Bdellovibrio bacteriovorus: one gene and its partner. The protein of the gene in region 2 interacts with the protein of the main gene of each other region in a pairwise test. Links are inferred from orthologs where the notes say so. Each region holds a gene or a part of one and is shown on either strand. Other genes may lie near its edges.

The links.
Region 1: the proteins of pheT (region 2) and secD interact in binary tests that used the Escherichia coli proteins (3 or more experiments, as listed by UniProt). The link is inferred for Bdellovibrio bacteriovorus from one-to-one orthologs.

Annotation. Positions count from the first base shown.
Region 1 is NZ_LUKD01000005.1:52,680-61,762, reverse strand. The notes cover bases 2,092-5,030. They hold secD (protein translocase subunit SecD), read right to left. Parts: upstream 4,439-5,030; coding sequence 2,744-4,438; downstream 2,092-2,743. Other genes in these bases: tgt (tRNA guanosine(34) transglycosylase Tgt), read right to left, coding at 4,844-5,030; yajC (preprotein translocase subunit YajC), read right to left, coding at 4,438-4,776; secF (protein translocase subunit SecF), read right to left, coding at 2,092-2,733. Outside these bases: 7-cyano-7-deazaguanine synthase QueC, read right to left, coding at 1-63; single-stranded-DNA-specific exonuclease RecJ, read right to left, coding at 60-1,790; more of secF, read right to left, coding at 1,801-2,091; more of tgt, read right to left, coding at 5,031-5,959; tRNA preQ1(34) S-adenosylmethionine ribosyltransferase-isomerase QueA, read right to left, coding at 5,956-6,975; AZI87_RS10880 (EamA family transporter), read left to right, coding at 7,104-7,952; AZI87_RS10875 (outer membrane beta-barrel protein), read right to left, coding at 8,087-8,677; AZI87_RS10870 (hypothetical protein), read right to left, coding at 8,716-9,083. UniProt on the Escherichia coli protein: Part of the Sec protein translocase complex. Interacts with the SecYEG preprotein conducting channel. SecDF uses the proton motive force (PMF) to complete protein translocation after the ATP-dependent function of SecA.
Region 2 is NZ_LUKD01000006.1:47,588-56,853, forward strand. What follows is about bases 3,472-6,593. They hold pheT (phenylalanine--tRNA ligase subunit beta), read right to left. Parts: upstream 6,194-6,593; coding sequence 3,749-6,193; downstream 3,472-3,748. Other genes in these bases: AZI87_RS13315 (integration host factor subunit alpha), read right to left, coding at 3,472-3,622; pheS (phenylalanine--tRNA ligase subunit alpha), read right to left, coding at 6,190-6,593. Also shown: AZI87_RS13290 (S9 family peptidase), read right to left, coding at 1-160; AZI87_RS13295 (substrate-binding periplasmic protein), read left to right, coding at 329-1,060; AZI87_RS13300 (hypothetical protein), read right to left, coding at 1,057-2,259; AZI87_RS13305 (hypothetical protein), read left to right, coding at 2,376-2,780; AZI87_RS13310 (MerR family transcriptional regulator), read right to left, coding at 2,773-3,327; more of AZI87_RS13315, read right to left, coding at 3,284-3,471; more of pheS, read right to left, coding at 6,594-7,215; 16S rRNA (guanine(527)-N(7))-methyltransferase RsmG, read left to right, coding at 7,327-8,178; AZI87_RS13335 (winged helix-turn-helix domain-containing protein), read left to right, coding at 8,254-9,266.

The DNA of each region.
Region 1 (9,083 bases), on a different replicon or contig from region 2:
TGCATTCACCGTCGAGTCTAACCCCGCCGATAAAAGAACAACGACTTTTTTTGCTGGTTTCATGTGCTAGCTACCTTTAAATCACGAATAAGAATCTGCACGGTTTTTTGACCGGCATAGTAGTTCCACTGAAGCTCGCCCAGAATATGGTAAAAGCCGGGAACGTTTTGTAAAGTGTCCAACTGACGAGGTGTCGGCGTGAATAACAGCGCTTCTGAAGAGGAGCGACCATCCGGATCTGCGATTCTTAAACGCAGGTGACCACCCTTTAACTCTCGTTTGGACAAAATTTGAATATTTGAAAAATGAATCAATGGAATTGCAAAGCCAGTACCGAAAGGCCCCACGAAGTCATACCACTTCATTAACGGCGCCCCGACTTCAGAAAGCTTCGCCTCAACATCATAGAAGATTTCTAAAGGCTTCGGTTTTTCACGAAGATCAGAAAAATGGCCACTCAGTTTTTCAATGAAATGAGCTACGCGAGTTTCTGCGATTTCAAATCCTGCGGCGGCCGAGTGCCCCCCGAACCGGCTTAAGAAATCTTGAGCGCTGGACATCGCCTCGACCAAGCAAGCTTCCTGACCTTGCGGCAAACGCGCACTTCCCACGATCATGCCGTCATCACCCACCGACCCCACAAAGGCCGGCTTGTTATAAACTTGCGTGAGCTTCGTTGCGATAAGACCTACGACGCCGCGATGGAAGGTTTTTGAGGCGACAAAAACGAAATCCTGATGAGGCCACTCTTTAAGTAAAGCTTGAGCTTCGATCTCGGCGTCATTTTGCAGTTGCACACGGGTGGAGTTATTTTTCATAACTTCACGAACCATGTTACGCGCCTTTGCGGCATCATCTAAAAGGAAAATATCAATAGGCAGTACGCCCGACTCCATACGCGAAAGCGCATTGAGTTTAGGGGCAAAGCGGATCGCGACGTCTTGACTTGTTAAAGGGCGATCCACAAGGTCCAACTCTTCAAGTAAAGCTCGAAGGCCCGCTTTTTTGGTTTCCGCTAGTTTAACCAAACCATGTTTCACTAGGACACGATTGTCGTCCACCAAAGGAACCATGTCCGTCAAAGTCCCGATCGTGAAATAATCGAGAACTTCTTTTAAATCCCAATTGTTTTTAGGGAGTTGTTCATGATCTTGAAAGTAGCGTTTTAACCCACGTAAAAGATAGAACGCCACACCCGCGCCGCAAAGATAACCCATCTCTGAAGGGCAATCACCTTGATTCGGATTCACAACGACGTAGGCATTAGGGATCGTGTCAGCCGGCAAGTGGTGGTCCGTAAGGATCACATCCACGCCCAATTCTTTGGCGCGATTGACGGCCGCATGGGCGGTGATACCGACATCGACCGTGATGATAACACTCACACCCTGCTTATGAAGTTCTTCGACGGCCGCTACGTGAAATCCGTAGCCTTCAGAAAGGCGCTTTGGCTGATAGTGCAAAACTTCAGGGAAACCTAAAGCCACCATGCCGGTTTTAAGCAAAGCCAGACCTGACGTTCCGTCCAAGTCAAAGTCCGCATAGATACAGATTTTTTCTTTATTGAGATACGCCCGACCTAGGCGCTCAAGAGCTTGAGACATCCCCTTTAACAAAAGAGGATCTTTCAAGTCCGCGAGCTTCGGGAAAAGAAGCTTCTCCACTTCGGGAGAAGCCGCGAACCCTCGAGCCGCAAGAATCTTACCGATGAGAGGCGGCCATTGCCCTTCGACTGTCGAGGGCACTTCCGCTTCTATCGTTAAATCACGCGACTTCCATAAAGGGTTCATTCCGTCCTTATTACGCTCTGGCTTTTTTAAGGTTCAACTTTTCCATCAAAAGTACCAGCGGAGCTGCTACGTAGATAGAAGAGTAAGTTCCGAAGAAGATACCCACGCACATAGCGAAGGCGATATCTTCAACAGTTCCGTCTGCAAAGATGTACAAGCAGATCGCAGATACAAACGTCGTTCCTGAAGTGATCAAAGTACGAACCAACATCTCATTGATAGATCTGTTGATAACGAAGCCAAAACCTTTATCGTGATAGTGACCTTCAGTTTCACGGATACGGTCAAATACGACGATCGTATCGTTCAGAGAGAAACCAATCAAAGTCATGATCGCCGCAAGGATAGCTACGTTCACTTCTTTACCTACCGCCACGAAAACAGCCAATGTGATGACCGCATCATGGAACAAGCAAAGAACTGCGCCCGGAGCAAACTTATAGTCGAAACGAAGTGCAACGTAGATCAAGATTACCAGCAAGCAGTAGAATACCGCAAGAACACCATTACGTTTCAACTCTGCACCCACCTGAGGTCCCACCGTGTCGACACGACGGATGTCAGGGCCTTGAGAAGCAAACTGAGTTGTGATCACGTTACGGATTTTACCAAGATCCGCATTTAAGATCTCATTCGTCTCTTTGTCTGTTTTACCCACACGGCCTTGGAAACGAACGATGTATTCATTGCCCTCACCGAAAGATTGAACACCGACTTCACCTAACTTAAGGTCATCGATAGACTTACGAAGATCCTGGATCGTCACTGCTTGAGCGAACTTTACTTGGATTTCAGTACCACCTTTAAAGTCGATACCATAGTTGATCCCGTTCACCGCAAGGTAGATCAAAGAAACAATAGTCAAAATCAAGGAAATGCCACCAAACAACCAGGCTTTTCCTACAAAATCAAAACGTCCGAAAGAATCATTTTTAATTGTCATGCTGTACCTTCTACACTGCCAACTTTTTAACTTTAAATTTATGAACCAAAAGATCCACGATGACTTTCGATACAAACACGTTTGCAAACATAGAAGTCACGATACCGATCAATAGAGTCACTGCGAAACCACGCACGGGACCTGTACCGAAGTACAATAACACAACCGCAGTTGCCGCCGTCGTCACGTTGGCATCGATGATCGCCGACATCGCACGGTGATAACCTTCTTTAATTGCGACAGCCATACTATGGCCTAAACGGAGCTCTTCCTTAATACGCTCATTAATAAGAACGTTCGCATCAACCGCAAAACCCACCGTCAAAGCAATACCTGCAATACCTGGCAACGTTAAAGTGAAGCCCATGCTTGTCATCAAAGCAAACAAAGCAAGAACGTTGATCCCTAATGAAATGCTCGCCACCACGCCCAGCGCTCTGTAATACGCCAACATGAACAAAACGATAATTGCAGCACCTACATAAGAACCCAATTTCGCTTTATTGATAGCGTCAGCACCCAATGTTGGACCTACACGACGCTCTTCCAATTGCTCTAAAGACGCTGGCAAAGCACCCGCGCGAAGAGCCGTTGAAATCATTTTCGCTTCTTCCATCATGCCATTGCGGTCACGACCACCACCTAAAGTGATCACCGCTTGGCCACCAGCAATACGGTCACGAATGCTTGGAGCTGATTTCACAACTTTATCTAAAACAATCGCCATCTGTCTGTTGACGTTGTTGCCTGTTAGGTCCGCGAATTTATTCGAGCCTGCAGAGTTGAAGTGCAAAGAAACTTGAGGAGCACCATATTGGTCGTAACCAACGAAAGCGTCATCCAAAGAGTCTCCACCCAAATCTGTGTCTGTTTTAAGAAGGAATGGGATTGCGCCCGCTTCCATTGTTGTCGCGTTGGCAGACTTTTCGAAGTAGATCACGGATTTCGCTGGAAGCTTTGAAGCAAGGTCTGCATTCAACTTCGTCACGTAATCAGAGTACTTCATCGTCGTCATGCTGTAGTTCCCTGCTTTTTCAGCTTCAGCGATCATCGCTTGAAGTTCTTGCGGGGATTTTTCGTTAGAAACGATCATGAAATCCAATTTAGCCGTTGTATTGATCAACTGCTTTGCTTTTTCTGCATCTTCCATACCAGGAAGTTGGATCAAGATGCGGTTGGCACCTTGTTGAGAGATTGAAGGCTCCGCCACACCGAACTCATCGATACGGTTGCGGATTGTTTCAATCGCTTGTTGAATCACGCGGTTTTTATAGTCATTCAAGTAAGCATCAAAGTAACGAGTCGTGATAGATGTATCTGTGGAGCTCATCACTTGAAGTACTGTTGAGTACTTGTCTGCCAAGAATTTTTCTACGGCTGCTTTACCCGCAGCATCGTTCACGTCGATAGTCACTTCACCCAAATTTGGGTTTACGGACTTCACGTCTTTCACAGCGACATTTTCTTTTTGCATGTCCGCTTTCATTGACGTGATAAGACGGTGCGTGCTTTCAGAAACTACGCCATCTACGTCCACACCCATAACCAAGTGCAAACCACCTTGGATGTCCAAACCGTAGTTCAGCTTTTGTTTCGAAGGCCACCATGCCTTTTCACCGAAATTAACAACGTTTGGTAGTACCCAAACGATGGCTGCCGCCACTCCTAGTGCTGCGAGAATAGATCTCCAACGAAGTCCTTCCATTATTTCTTTTCCTCTGCTGTTGCTGCCTTCTGAGATGTTGCAATCTGACTGCGAAGCATTTTTACTTTAACGCCGTCAGCGATTTCCAAAGTTACGAATTGGTCTGTGATGCCTTCCACGCGACCCAAGATACCAGATGAAGTGATCACTTCATCGCCACGTTTAACTTCTGACAAAAACTTCTGGTGATCTTTTTGTCTTTTGGCTTGAGGACGGATGATGAGGAAATAGAAAATAACGAAGATGAAGATAAATGGCACAAACATTTCAAAGGCTGAGGGTTGAGTGCCTGTTGCTGTTTGTGCATGAGCTGTGGATGCAAGAAGTCCGAATAACATGATTCCTCCAAGTTAATAACTGACAGTAAAATTCAGCATTATTCTTGAGAAGAATCAATATTTTAGTCTAGCTGTCCTTCTTTGCGAATCGCGTCAAGCAGTCGTTGCGGAACTCTTCCCAACGGCCTTCCTCGATGGCTTTACGGGCACGTTCCATCAATTTCATATAGAAATAAATATTGTGAATCGTGTTCAAGCGAGAGCCTAAAATTTCACCACTTAAGAATAAGTGACGAAGGTAAGCCTTCGTATAATTGCGGCAAGTATAACAATCGCATTCTGGATCTAGAGGCGAACTGTCCTCACGGTATTCACTGCGCTTAATGCTGACTTTACCTCTCCATGTGAAGATGGTTCCGTTGCGTGCCACTCTTGTAGGCATGACGCAGTCAAACATATCAATGCCGGAATCAATCGCGATGATCAAGTCCGTGGGAGTCCCTACGCCCATCAAATAACGCGGCTTATTTGCCGGCATTTTCGGAGCTACATCTGGTAAAAGTTCGTGCATCAAATGGATAGGCTCACCCACACTGAATCCGCCCAAGGCATAACCGGGAAGATCCACCGAACAGATTTGCTCCATACTTTTTAATCGATGATTAAGACTTAAACCACCTTGGACAATACCGAATAGAAGACTCTCTTTGCGAACCATGGCATCGCGCGAACGCAACAGCCAACGGTAAGTCAAAGCCATGGATTTATCGATCTCTTCTTCGGTAGCTGGGTACTGAAGACATTCGTCAAACGCCATGATGATGTCAGAGCCTAAATCCATTTGGATTTCCATGCTCTTTTCAGGAGAGATGAAATGTTTCGCTCCATCTAAGTGCGAGCGAAACTCCACACCCTCTTCAGACATATTACGAAGCTGCGACAAAGAGAAAACTTGGAATCCACCCGAGTCCGTTAAGATCGGGCCGTGCCAGTTCATGAATTTATGAAGACCGCCCATTTTCGCAATCGTCTTTTCACCGGGACGCAAATGAAGGTGATAGGTATTTCCTAGAACAACTTGAGTGCCGCACTCTTTCAACTCTTCAGGAGTCATAGCTTTCACGGTGGCTTTCGTACCCACGGCCATAAACACCGGAGTTTGCACCGGACCGTGTGCCGTCATCAGCGTGGCACGACGTGCGTTGCCCGCAGTTTGATGAACTTTGAATTCGCCTAAAGTCATTGTTTTGTTTCCGTCCAGCACGAGAGATCTCCGTATGAAAAGAGTCGGAACTTTCGCTCAATAGCCCAGTGATAGCAAGCTTTTACTGTTTCCAGGGAAGAAAATCCAGCGACCAGGGCTAAGAGCGTGGACTGCGGCTGATGGAAGTTCGTTAAGAGGCGATTGACTACTTTAAATTTATAACCTGGTTGAATTAAAAGCTTCGTAAATCCACGGAAACCCTCTTCTGGGTTCCCTTGCAAAAGACCGTTTCCCACACTTTCTAGCGAACGCGTGGTCGTCGTCCCCAAGGACCAAACCTTGTGGCCGTTTTTACGAGCGTTATTCACGACCGCCCACGTGGCTGCTGAAACTTCCACGTATTCTTCGTGCATGTCGTGATCATTCAAATCTTCTGCGGTGACCGGTAAAAAAGTGCCTAAGCCCACGTGCAAAGTAACTTCACAAAGGACGACGCCCTTGGCTTTTAAGGCCTCCATGTCTTGTGCAGAAAAATGCAAACTTGCCGTAGGAGCTGCAAAACTTCCCGGAGTTTTTGCCCAGGCCGTTTGATACCAGGACTCATCAGCCTCTACAGTATGGCGCTGTTCACGCGCTTTTTGAATATAAGGCGGCAAAGGCAGTTCCGCGACTTTTTGGAAATAATCTTCAGTGACTTCCTGATTCAGTCGCACTTTTTGAGGACGACCTTTTTCCACTAAAGTCATGGTGACGCCCAACGGAAGCTCGAGACTAGAGCCGACTTTATATTTTTTTGAAGGAAATAAAACTTCCCAGTCTACGGAACTTGTTTGCTTAAGAAAAAGAATCTCGACGTCGCCAGCAAACACCCGGCGCTTTAAAACGCGCGTATTATTAACAACCAGCACGTCCCCTGCGGGAATCCGTGACATCAACTCTTGCAAAGTGATTTCTTGCGGAACTCCCCCTTCCACCCACATCACGCGAGAAGGCCTTTGCGGGGAAGTCGCAATCAATTCTTCAGGAAAACTAAAATCTAAATCTGCCAATTTCATGAGCCCCGTTCATACCATATTTTGAGGGTGCCTGCTTCTTTTTTGGGTCTACAGCGCATCATTGATGCAGCGTAGACCCAAAAAAGAAGCAGGCACCTTTCGGGAAAAGCAGGTATGGTGGTTTTTATATGGCTACGGGTCCTTTATTGCTTATTGGTTCGGCTTTTTTACATGCGGGATGGAATGCCTTAGCTAAATCCTCGCAAGATAAAGAAAGCTTTCTTTTTCTCACGATTTTATTGTCGGGGCTTTTTACTTTTATGACTGTGTTCGTATTTGGCCAGTTGGAGTTTCCGAATAATACGGTCGGTGCCCTGGGATTTCTTTCGGGAATTTTTGAAGGACTTTATTTTCTAACTTTGGCGAAAGCCTTGCGCACGACCAGCCTAGGAAAATCTTATAGCATCATGCGCGGTGGGGCGATGATCGTCGTCTGGATGATCTCGACCATCTTTTTACAAGAGCGCGCGGCTTTTTTACAATACTTCGGCGCATTTACAATTCTTGCCGGCATTTTTACTATGAATTTGGCGGGACGAACGAAAGACGATCTTTCGGTATTTAAGAAAGAAGATATTTGGTCTTATCTAAGCGCGGTGTTCATCGCCGGCTATCATTTGACCTACCATCAAGCTTTGGAAAGAGGCGCGGAACCGCGCACATTGTTTTTTATCGCGATGGTTGTGTCCCTGCCGTTTTTATTTTGGAGTATTCGAAAAAATCCGTTTGAAAGAATTCGCGACACCGTGAAAACAAAAGGTTGGACTGTGATCGCAACGGGAGCCGGCGCCACGGCTTCGTTCTTGATTTTCCTTTACGGCTTAAAGATTTCCGCACCGGGCTTCGCGATTTCTCTGCGCAACACTTCGATCTTCTTCGCAGTGATCTTTTCTTACTTCCTAAAAGAATCACTGACGAGAAAACAAATCCTCAGCGCCTGCGCGATCGGACTCGGCGCCTTCTTACTCAGTCTTTGAAAGGTGCCTGCTTCTTTTTTGGGTCTACGGCGCATCATTTGATGCAGCGTAGACCCAAAAAAGAAGCAGGCACCATAAAAAAGAGCCCTTACACTTCCTGTATAAGGGCTCTTTAAACTCGCAGAAAACAGGTTTTATAAAGTCAGTGGCAATGAAATACTGACTAAACCTAATTTATTTTTCAATTTGTTGTCGATCTCTCCTGAGATTGGACCAGCTTGTTCAATCTCGGAGTCGTCGTATTCAAGATCCATGTATTCAACGTTCAAGCTGACCATGAAAATCTTAAATCCAAGTCCGACTTTGGGCCCCTTCGCTCCTGTGAACTTGACGTCCACACCACCGCTTTCTTCGGGATCCAGTTCTCCGCCAAAGATGTATCCACCCCAAATGCGCAAACCGATGTTTGGCATTTGGCCACCTAAGATCACCCCGTACAGAGACGACTTGGCATCCGCATCATAATCAGTTGCCGAGTGCTCGAACTTAGGTTGTGAGTAAGATCCATCTAGGCCCATGAAGAAGACTGAGTCATAGTGATAACCCAATTTGAGATTCACACCCAACCCCTTCGTATTTCCGGTGGAATCGCCAAGTGGTGCCGGCCACTCTAACTCGTTATCACCTTTTTCATAAGTGATACCGGGTTCAATGTAAAAGCCAGCGTAAGATTGTGCGGATACAAGGAAACCTAAAACCAGCATTAGTACACTCAGATTTCTCATGTGAGCCTCCTTCACAGGTGTCATTAATTAGTAAATCACTATTCCATGTAAACCATGATCACAGCTTTAGAAGCTTTCGCTTTTTGACCAAAGAAACCCGTTTCGTCCTGAGTTTTAGGAGCTGAACCGCTTTGCTCTAGAGCTGTTTTTGTTTTTTCAGTTGGTGTTTTGAAGAATTTTTGAAGTGCGTTGGGTCTTTCAGTCATGTTGTAAGTATTGACGTCATTCACTGAAAGTTCTTTTTTCACGAAAGACTTAATGTTCTCGCCACGCTTCTTTGCAAGATCGATATCAGACTTCGACGCTTTCGTGTCTTTCGCAGGATATTCGCGGTCAGCCCACGCTGCCACTTTCAATTCGTCGATCTTGCCGCTTTCTTTTGCGGATTTAATCAAGCCGCGGATTT
Region 2 (9,266 bases):
TGTGCGCCTCATAATAAGCATTTTCGGCGTTCAGATATTTCAACGTCTCGGGATTTTCTTTTTCGCGCAACCAGAAGAACGGATCCACGCGAATATCTCCGTGCAGTTCAAGATTTTTTAACTTTTGAGGTGCCTTAGGAATGGAAATTTTATTTTTCATGTTGCTACTCTATACACAAGAAATTGGACACTCAATGAGAATTACGCCCGCATCTTGAGTAAATTACTATGCTTGGACGGAAAAAACCAATGGGAGCCAGTCAAAACTTCCTACACATTTTGCGAAGACAAATTGAATCCGCGCCTACTTCCGTGTAAACTAACTTTTGTGAGGACATTATTTTTTATTTTCTTACTCTGGAACGTTACGGCTCTTGCTCAGGATAAATCCCTGACATTAGGAATTCCGTATCAAGTCAAACGAGTGACCTCTATCATCGAATATCAAAACTTCGTGCAAAAAGCCTTGAAGGATGCGGGCTTTGAATCTCGTATCAAAGTTACTTCTGGCAAAATTCCCTATGACGAGATGCTTTCGGGCGGTGTCGATGGAATCCTTTACGATGATCTGCATATAAAGAAGGATCGCAAAAACACAGTAAGTACTTCGTTTCCTTTAATAAACACACGAAGCCGTTTCTTTTACCGCAAAGAAAACCCGAAATTTAAAAATAAGAATTTTTCCAATGCTGTCTTGGCAGAGTTAAAAGGCTGCGTTTCTTCGGCGAATAAGATCATCGAAGAAGAAGCTCTTCGTCGGAAGCTTAATTTCATAAACTCGAACAGCCCGCTTCAAAGCGTCACCGCCGTTCTTGAGGGCAAGGCAGACTATTTTATCGCGATTGAAGAAGTCGGAAAAAGCGCGGTGAATTCTCACCCTGAAGCAAAAAATAAAATCGTTTACAGTGAGGAAGTATTCAAAGAAGTTCCGCTCTATCTTACCTTCCACAAAAAACACGCCAAGGACATGCCAAAAATCGAAAGAGCTTTGGTGAAAAACCTGCGCGGCGACCTACGGCAGTATCCACAAATCTCAGAAAACCTGAATAAAGATCCCTAGGTCACGGTCTGTTCGAACCTTTTTTCGATATTTTTTTGTTCCAACAGCTTCTTCACAATAAGAATAAAAACGCCGGTAAGAATAAGATTTAGTGCCAAAGACAAAAAGCCAATTGTCACATGAGCCCCAGTGATACCGTAAGAAAGGGATACTGCCAATACACCAGCACCCACTTCGCCCCTAGGAAATAGTGAAATAGAAACAGCCAGTCGCTCTTTGAAGGTAGCCTCTTTCCTATAGCAAAATGCTGCAAACAATTTTCCAATATTAGCCAATAAAGTTATCATCACTACGTGAAATAAGGTTTCTAAAACACCCATTTCCAAGGCTACTAAACGGCGTTCACCAAAGGCAGCAGGCATCGACAATCCGACTAAAAACATGAACGCACTTGATACTATCAAGCCTACAGTTTCTTCGTCTGAACTGCCTGGTGTATCTTCTCCTGGAGTTGTGATTTCTTCTTTGGACTCGGATGGTTTAAAAATACAACCTAAGACAAAAGCCGGTAGCAACACTTCAATGTGCGATCCAACAGTGGTGACGGGATCCTTCGTTAAAAAATAAATTCCCTCACTCATTGCCGTGATTGAAAATGAGTATAAAAGCACCCACGGCCAAGAGGTGGGAAGACTCACCTTACGGTACAGTTTCACGCCAGCTATAAGTATAAAAGCAATTGCAACTAAATCGACTCCCAATTGCCATACGAAACCCGCAATTATCACTTTAAGAGGAATCATTAATAAAACCGTATCCAGATCATCAAAAATGGCCAAAATACGCGTTTTTTTAAAGGCCCAGGTTGAAGCCAAACCCGCAGCCGCCAGCATAGAGAACAAGACTCCAGCCGACGTTGGCGCTGCAAAACGTCCTACCAACAAGGACTCTACCAAGGGACCTTTTTCGGAGGCTTCTGCTCCTGGCATAAGAATCCAATAGAAATATAAACTGCAGAAAATCCAGGGGAATGCGGCCGCTGTCGCTGCGACGAAATAATCCCATCCATACTCCCGCTTTTTTTTAAGATTAATTTCAAATTCGCGACCGACTTCAATCATGATGTAGGCTAAAAGAACCATGGTAATGAATTCGCGCAACTCCGACACCCAAACGGGAATGCTAAGTAGCAATGGGAGAACCTGAGAAAGAACCAAGCCTGCTAATAGCAATGCGCTAAGTAATATGACTCTTTTCATTGAGCTATATTATCACTGAGAAAATAAGCGCGAAGCTGTATTTACACACCCGACCTCTAGCTGCGACACAAGGGCAAAAAGAACATCTACAATAGAGTGGAAGATTGAGAGGCGTTATGAAATTTATTCTGACCCTATCCTTATTTTTTGTGTTGTCAAATCCATCAAAAGCCAACTCAGCAAAAGCTGAATTCGACAATCTGGGACAGGTCTTTCTGGAAGACACTGCAAAGGGGCTAAAAACTTCTTTGAATTTACAGCTAGAGCCATGGGCTCATTATTTAATTAAGCTTCAAACGTCGTGCGAAGCACGTCAGGTTCGGGAGTTTCGGCGGAGCCTTGAGTACGACTTAAAAACTAGACAGAACGGTGAAGTTAAAAGGTCTTTTTATTTTATGGGAGTCCACAGTGCCGACTTGCGATCGCAAAATATTCAAGCAATCGCAATTTACGTTTCTGATCGAACCCGATGGAGATCACTTCAGTGCTCTCCATTAAATTCGGATTTTGATTCTATTTAAACATTTGGCGAACGCGGCGAATATCCATAATCAACTCTTCAACCGTCTCGTTGAAGTTTTCAAGCTTATGAATCACCTGGCTCATATCTTTTTCTTTGCGAACATGAGCTTTAAGTTCTTTCATCGCATTTCTTGCGCCTTCAATCGAGAAACGATCGCGGTGCAAAAGTTTACGGATCAACAACGCATTTTCGACATCTTTACGAGTGTACATACGTTGATTGTTAGAGGCTTTTTTAGGGCGAAGGATTTCAAACTCTGTTTCCCAGTAACGAAGAACATATTGTTTGATACCCAAGATTTCAGCAACATCGCCGATTTTAAATCCCATTTTATCCGGGATGGCATTGATCTCTTCCAAAAGCTTGTCATCACAAAGCATTGCCGGAATCGAGATCGGAGCCGTCGCAGTCACCGGAGCAGCTGCGGACTCTTCAATGAAATCAACGTGGCTATCACCAAGAGACAACTCGGAACTATCCATTTCGAGTTGTTCTGGCTCACTATTCGTTGTCATCATAGTCGTCGTCATCATCATCGTCCTCATCTTTTAAGTGAGCGTACTCTTCACCGTTCAACATCGCTTTTAAAACTTGCGAAGGACGGAACGTAAGAACACGGCGAGCGGAAATCTTGATCTGCTCCCCTGTTTGAGGGTTGCGACCAATACGTTCGTTTTTGCCGCGAACAACGAAGTTACCAAAACCAGAGATTTTTACTTTGTCGCCGTTTTGTAAAACGTCTTTCAAAGTATCGAAGCAAAGCTCAACAAGCTCGGAAGCTTCTTTTTTCGAGAAACCGATCTTTTGATACACGTTCTCGACGATATCGGCCTTAGTCACCGTTGATTTACCTAAGTTCTGGCCAGCCATGATTTATACTCCATTTCCGCCTTCGCACTCCGTGCTTTGGCGGGATTAACCATTTCTATTACAAAGGGTAACAAGTAACTGAAAACAATCAAGAATTTATCTCACAGAAAGATCAAAATTCTTTTTCAAGCTCTCAAGCACCTTGTTTGTCGTCTCTGCGATTTGCGCTTCTTGCAGTGTGGCATTTTTGTCTTGCAGCCAGAGGCGGATCGCGACGGATTTCTTACCCGCCTCCATCTTTTCGCCTTCATACAAGTCAAAGACGTCCACATTCACTAGCAATGAACCCGCGGCTTTACGAATATCCTTAAGCACATCGCCGACTTTCAAAGTTTTCGGCATCACAAACGCAAAGTCGCGCTCTACCACCGGGAACTTTGAAATACTTTGGATGCGGTAAGGACGAGGTTGGCCTTTGTAAAGCAGATCTAAATCAAGCTCTGCCAATGCCGCAGGCACACGAATCTTATTATCATCCAAAAGAACCGGATGAAGAGTTCCGATGAAGCCCACCTTTTTACCTTCAACTAAAAGTTGAGCATATTGTCCTTGATGCAAGAAAGCTGGCACTTCTGCTTTGTTTGCTGGTGTCACCCACGTGTAAGCAGAAATATTCAAAGACTTCAGCAACACTTCAACGGCTGCTTTAAGTTCGAACACCACAGGATAATCCAAAGATTTATTCCAAAGGTTAGATGCACGCCCCCAAAGAGCTAATGCCAAACGACTTGTTTCGCCGTATCCACCGTCCTCTTTCATAAAGAACGAGTTTCCGATCTCAAACAAACGACCTTGCATATTGCCTGCGTGGAAGTTTGTATTCAGATTTTTGAATAGCCCGAAGCTCAAAGAAGTTCTCATCACATCCATTTCTTCATTCAATGGATTCATGATGCGGATTTCTTTTTCGGAAACAGACAAGCCTGCTGCTTTCAAAGTTTCCACAGAACCTAAGAAAGCTTTTTCAGCTTTAGAGCCCACGAACGCAAAGTTCACGGCCTGCTGGAAACCTTCGGCACGCATCAACTCGCTCGTCGTGCGATTCAGCATAAATGCTTTGTCGTGATGAGACGGCATGGTCTTAAACACCGGCAAAGACTCCGGGATGTGCTCATAACCATTCAAACGAGCGTACTCTTCAACCAAATCCATGTCTTGCTCAAGGTCAAAGCGGAATGTCGGAGGAAGAATTTTATAAGAACCCGTTCCTACCTGTTCAAGCTGGCACCCCAAACGCTTCATGAAATCCACAAATTTGTGTTCTTCCGCCTGGTAGCCCAATCGATCCGTCACCGTTTGTACAGAGATCGTCACCGGAGCTTTCTTCACTGGATTTGGATAGAAATCATGGTGATCACCGAAAGCTTCACCACCCGCAACTTCTAAAATCAAAGCCGTCGCACGATTCAACCCACGAAGTGCACCATCTGGATCCACACCGCGAGAAAATCTGTAAGCTGAATCCGTATCAATACCATGTGTACGAGATGTTTTACGCGCACTCATCGGTAGGAAGTAAGCAGATTCCAAGAAAACTTCCGTCGTAGAATCCGTGACGCCCGAGTTCTTTCCACCAACCACACCGGCAAGACATGCGGGATGAGTCGTATCACGAATTGTGAGTTCATCACCCGTCAAAGTAATTTCAGAGCCATCAAGAGTGATGAACTTTTCACCTTTTGTCGCGCGATCCACGATCACTTTTTTACCGGCAATGAAAGCGGCATCAAAAGCATGAAGAGGCTGACCTAATTCCATCATCACATAGTTTGTCACGTCGACGATGTTATTAATAGAGTTCATACCCACACTTTCAAGACGCTTTACCAACCACTCTGGGGAGGGACCGACTTTCAAGCCTTTTAGGTATCGACCCGTATAGCGAGGACATAAATCAAAAGCCTTCACATCCAAAGAGATCTCACTCTTAGTCGATTGCGAATTTACTTTTGGTTCGGCCTTTGGAACTTTCAACTCTTTACCATACAGGCAAGCCACTTCACGCGCCAAACCGTAATGGCTTAAGCAGTCCGCTCTATTGGGAGTCACTTTTAATTCGAAAGTGATGTCGTCATAACCCGCGTATTCTGCGTAAGGTTTTCCGACCGGAGCATCTGCAGGAAGAATCGCGATACCTTCAGATTCTTTCGCTAAGCCTAGCTCTTTCAAAGAACAAAGCATGCCTGCTGAATCCACACCACGAACCGCAGATTTTTTAATCGCAAAGTTACCTGGCAATACAGCCCCCGGCAAAGCCACGATCACACGGTCCCCGGCTTTGTGGTTTTGCGCTCCACACACGATCTGGTGAACAACACCTTCACCTGTAGAAACGCGGCACAAAGAAAGTTTATCCGCATTGGGATGTTTATCTTTTTCTAAGATGTGACCTACAACCACGTGGTTAAAGTCTTTCGCACGATTGGTGATTTCTTCCACCTCAAGACCGGCGCGAGTTAAAGCTTCACCCAACTCTTCCGGTTTTTGAAAGAACTCAGTCACATCAACATAATCTTGGAGCCATTTTAAACTGATCTTCATTTTACAAACTGCCTTAAGAAACGCACATCATTTTCAGGGAACAAACGAATGTCTTCGATGCCGTATTTAATAATCGCCATACGCTCAACACCGAAGCCGAACGCAAAACCTTGCCATTTTGGATATTCGATTTTCGCCGCTTGGAACACTTTCGGATTCACAAGACCGCAACCGCCGATTTCAATCCAGCCCGATTGTTTACAAAGACTGCAGCCTTTTCCTTTACAGATGGGGCATGAACAATCCACCTCTGCCGAAGGTTCGGTGAAAGGGAAGAAACTAGGACGGAATCTTGTTTTCAAACCAGGACCGAAGAACTCACGAACGAAGAAACTGATCGTGCCTTTAAGATCGGCCATTGAAACTTTCTCATCCACACACAAAGCTTCAATTTGATGGAAGTTTGGAAGATGTGAAATATCGCTATCACAACGGAACACCGGGCCCGTACCAATCACACGCAATGGCAACTGTTCGGTTTCCAAAGAGTGGATTTGAATCGGAGATGTGTGCGTGCGAAGAACATGGCTTTTATCGATAAAGAAAGTATCTTGCATATCACGCGCAGGGTGATCGGCAGGAATATTCAAAGCCTCGAAGTTATAATAATCTTTTTCGATAAGTGGACCGGTGCGCACGCTGTAACCCAAACGCGCCATCACCGTAAAGATTTCTTCCACGACGATATTCACTGGGTGAGCCGAGCCTTTTGCTTGCGAAGCCGCAGGCAAAGTCAGATCGATTTCTTCGGCCGCCATTTTTGCCGAAATCTCTTTTTTCTTCAGAGTGTCTTCGGCTTCCGTGTAAGCAGCCTCAAGAAGCTGCTTCACCTCGTTCACTTTTTTACCAAACAGAGGCTTTTCCTCTTTCGGCAAAGAGGCCATTTCTTTCATGATCTCTGTAAGTGAACCGCTTTTCCCCAGGTATTGAACCTTGAGGTCGTAGAGGTCTTTAGATGTTGGAGCAGCTTTAAAAGCCGCCAGGGCTGTATCTTTGATGGAATCAAGTTTGGTCGTGGACATAGGGTCTCATAATCACCTCAGAGGCCCGTATTTTCAAGCATTTAGCTTTTACACACAGCGCAGAAAATCCTTGAGGTTTCAGGGCTTTCCCCCTATCTTCCCAGGACCCTTATGGCGCATAAAAATAAATCGAACTACAGTCCCTATAAAGCCCGTCAAGAAGCCCGTGGAAACTTCTCCCCTTCGAACATGGGTCGTCATAAGAAGCCTGAGCTGATTTATGAGCTCAATGAGGCCAACGACCGCCTGGCCGATGTCTTCCGCAATCACGGTTTCGATATGGTGAACCACGAGCAGCGCATGCAATTGGCACATTTTTACCGTCTTTTGATGTTAAATCAGGAAAAAGAGAATTTCACTCGCCTGCTGAAACTGCGCGACGTCGCTATTAAACATTTCATCGATAGCATCATCATCCTGAAATACACGAAACTCCAGTTTCCGCTTTTAGACGTAGGCACGGGCCCAGGCTTTCCGGGGATTCCTTTAAAAATCATGCTTCCCGACGAAAAAATTCTTTTGGGAGAAGGCGTTCAGCGCCGGGTGGAATTTTTAAAGCACGTCCGCTCTGAAATGAAGCTTCAAAACCTCGATATTTTGGGTCGCAATATCAACCAACACTGCATGTATCCCGTGAATGGAGCAATTACTCGCGCGGTGGAAGATATCGGCAATACTTTGGGGAACGTGATCAGTTGCCTTCAAACGGGCGGCCGCGTTTATTTCATGAAAGGCCCTGGAGTTGATCCAGAAATCAAAGCCTTTAAAGAAACTGAGTGGTCTGAGTATTACAAACTTGTTGAAGACGTCGCCTACACTCTTCCCCAAACTCCGCATGAGCGTCGCTTGGTTGTTTACGAAAAGATCAAAAACAAGCCTCTGCCTGAAGAGGATGAAGGCGAAGAGCTTTTATTTGACGAACTTTCCGGAGACGAGAAAAGACGTTGGGCCAAATACACTTAACCCACGCCTCCCTCGCGGCAAGTAAGAAATTTTAAGAATTGACTCTCTTTCCCCATAGAAATAGAAACCCGAACGATGACAAATCTTCCCCACCTTTTACAACTAGCCAAACTGCAGTCCCGCAATGGGGATATGCCAGAGGCTCGTGAAACGGCGGCGGAAGCTTTGCATACATTTGCGAAGACGGAACAACATTCCTTCTGGATTGAAAGCGCGCGAGTTTATCTTCAATCTTGTATTGAGCTTGAAGACATTGCCACGGCTGAAAAAGTCATGCTCGAAGCTTTGGAGCTTTTGGCTTCGGGCAAACTTTCTGAGTCTCTTCAAGCCTCTGTGCAGACTTTGATTGCCTCTTGGTTTTTAGCTCAGGGAAAAGCGGCTGAATCACAAGCCTATCTGGATTCGGCGATCAACAAAGCAACCCACAGTCGCGATCTTGAAGTTCTAGCAAGAGCGCTTTTAATCAATGCATTCCAACTGTCATTCAATCAAAAAACTTTCACGCAAGCCCTTCAGCTTTTAAGCAAGATCGAAACTCTGCTGGCGGAAATAGAAAATCCCGAGCTTTCCCTGATTGCAAACAATGTTCGCGGTTATATTTATATTGAATCTCAACAGTACGAAGCAGCCTTAAACACGCTTTGGAAAAATTATGAGACGGCAAAACGTCATGGTTACCAAACGTCGATTTCCTCTGTTTTAGGAGAGCTGGCACTCGTAGCCCGCGCACAACAACAGCACGAGCACTACCGCCTTTATGCCGAGCTGGCCTTAAAAGGTTTAAATCCGCAAAAGACGCCACGCCTTTATAAACGCATCCTCAAAGTCTATCCGGAAAGCGAGCGCAATCATAAAGCTCACTATGACTTTGAGATCGACGAAAAAAATCGATTTGTGCGCGAAAGAACTAAAGGCCCGATTGATTTTAAGAATCAGCATATTCTTTTTGATATGGCTTTGATGTTCATCAAACATCCAGGCCAACGCTATTCAAAGGAAGATTTAGCGGAAAAAATCTGGTCGCAAGTTTACGACCCCGATCTGCATGACAATTTGATCTATGTTTCGATCAAACGTCTGCGCACTTT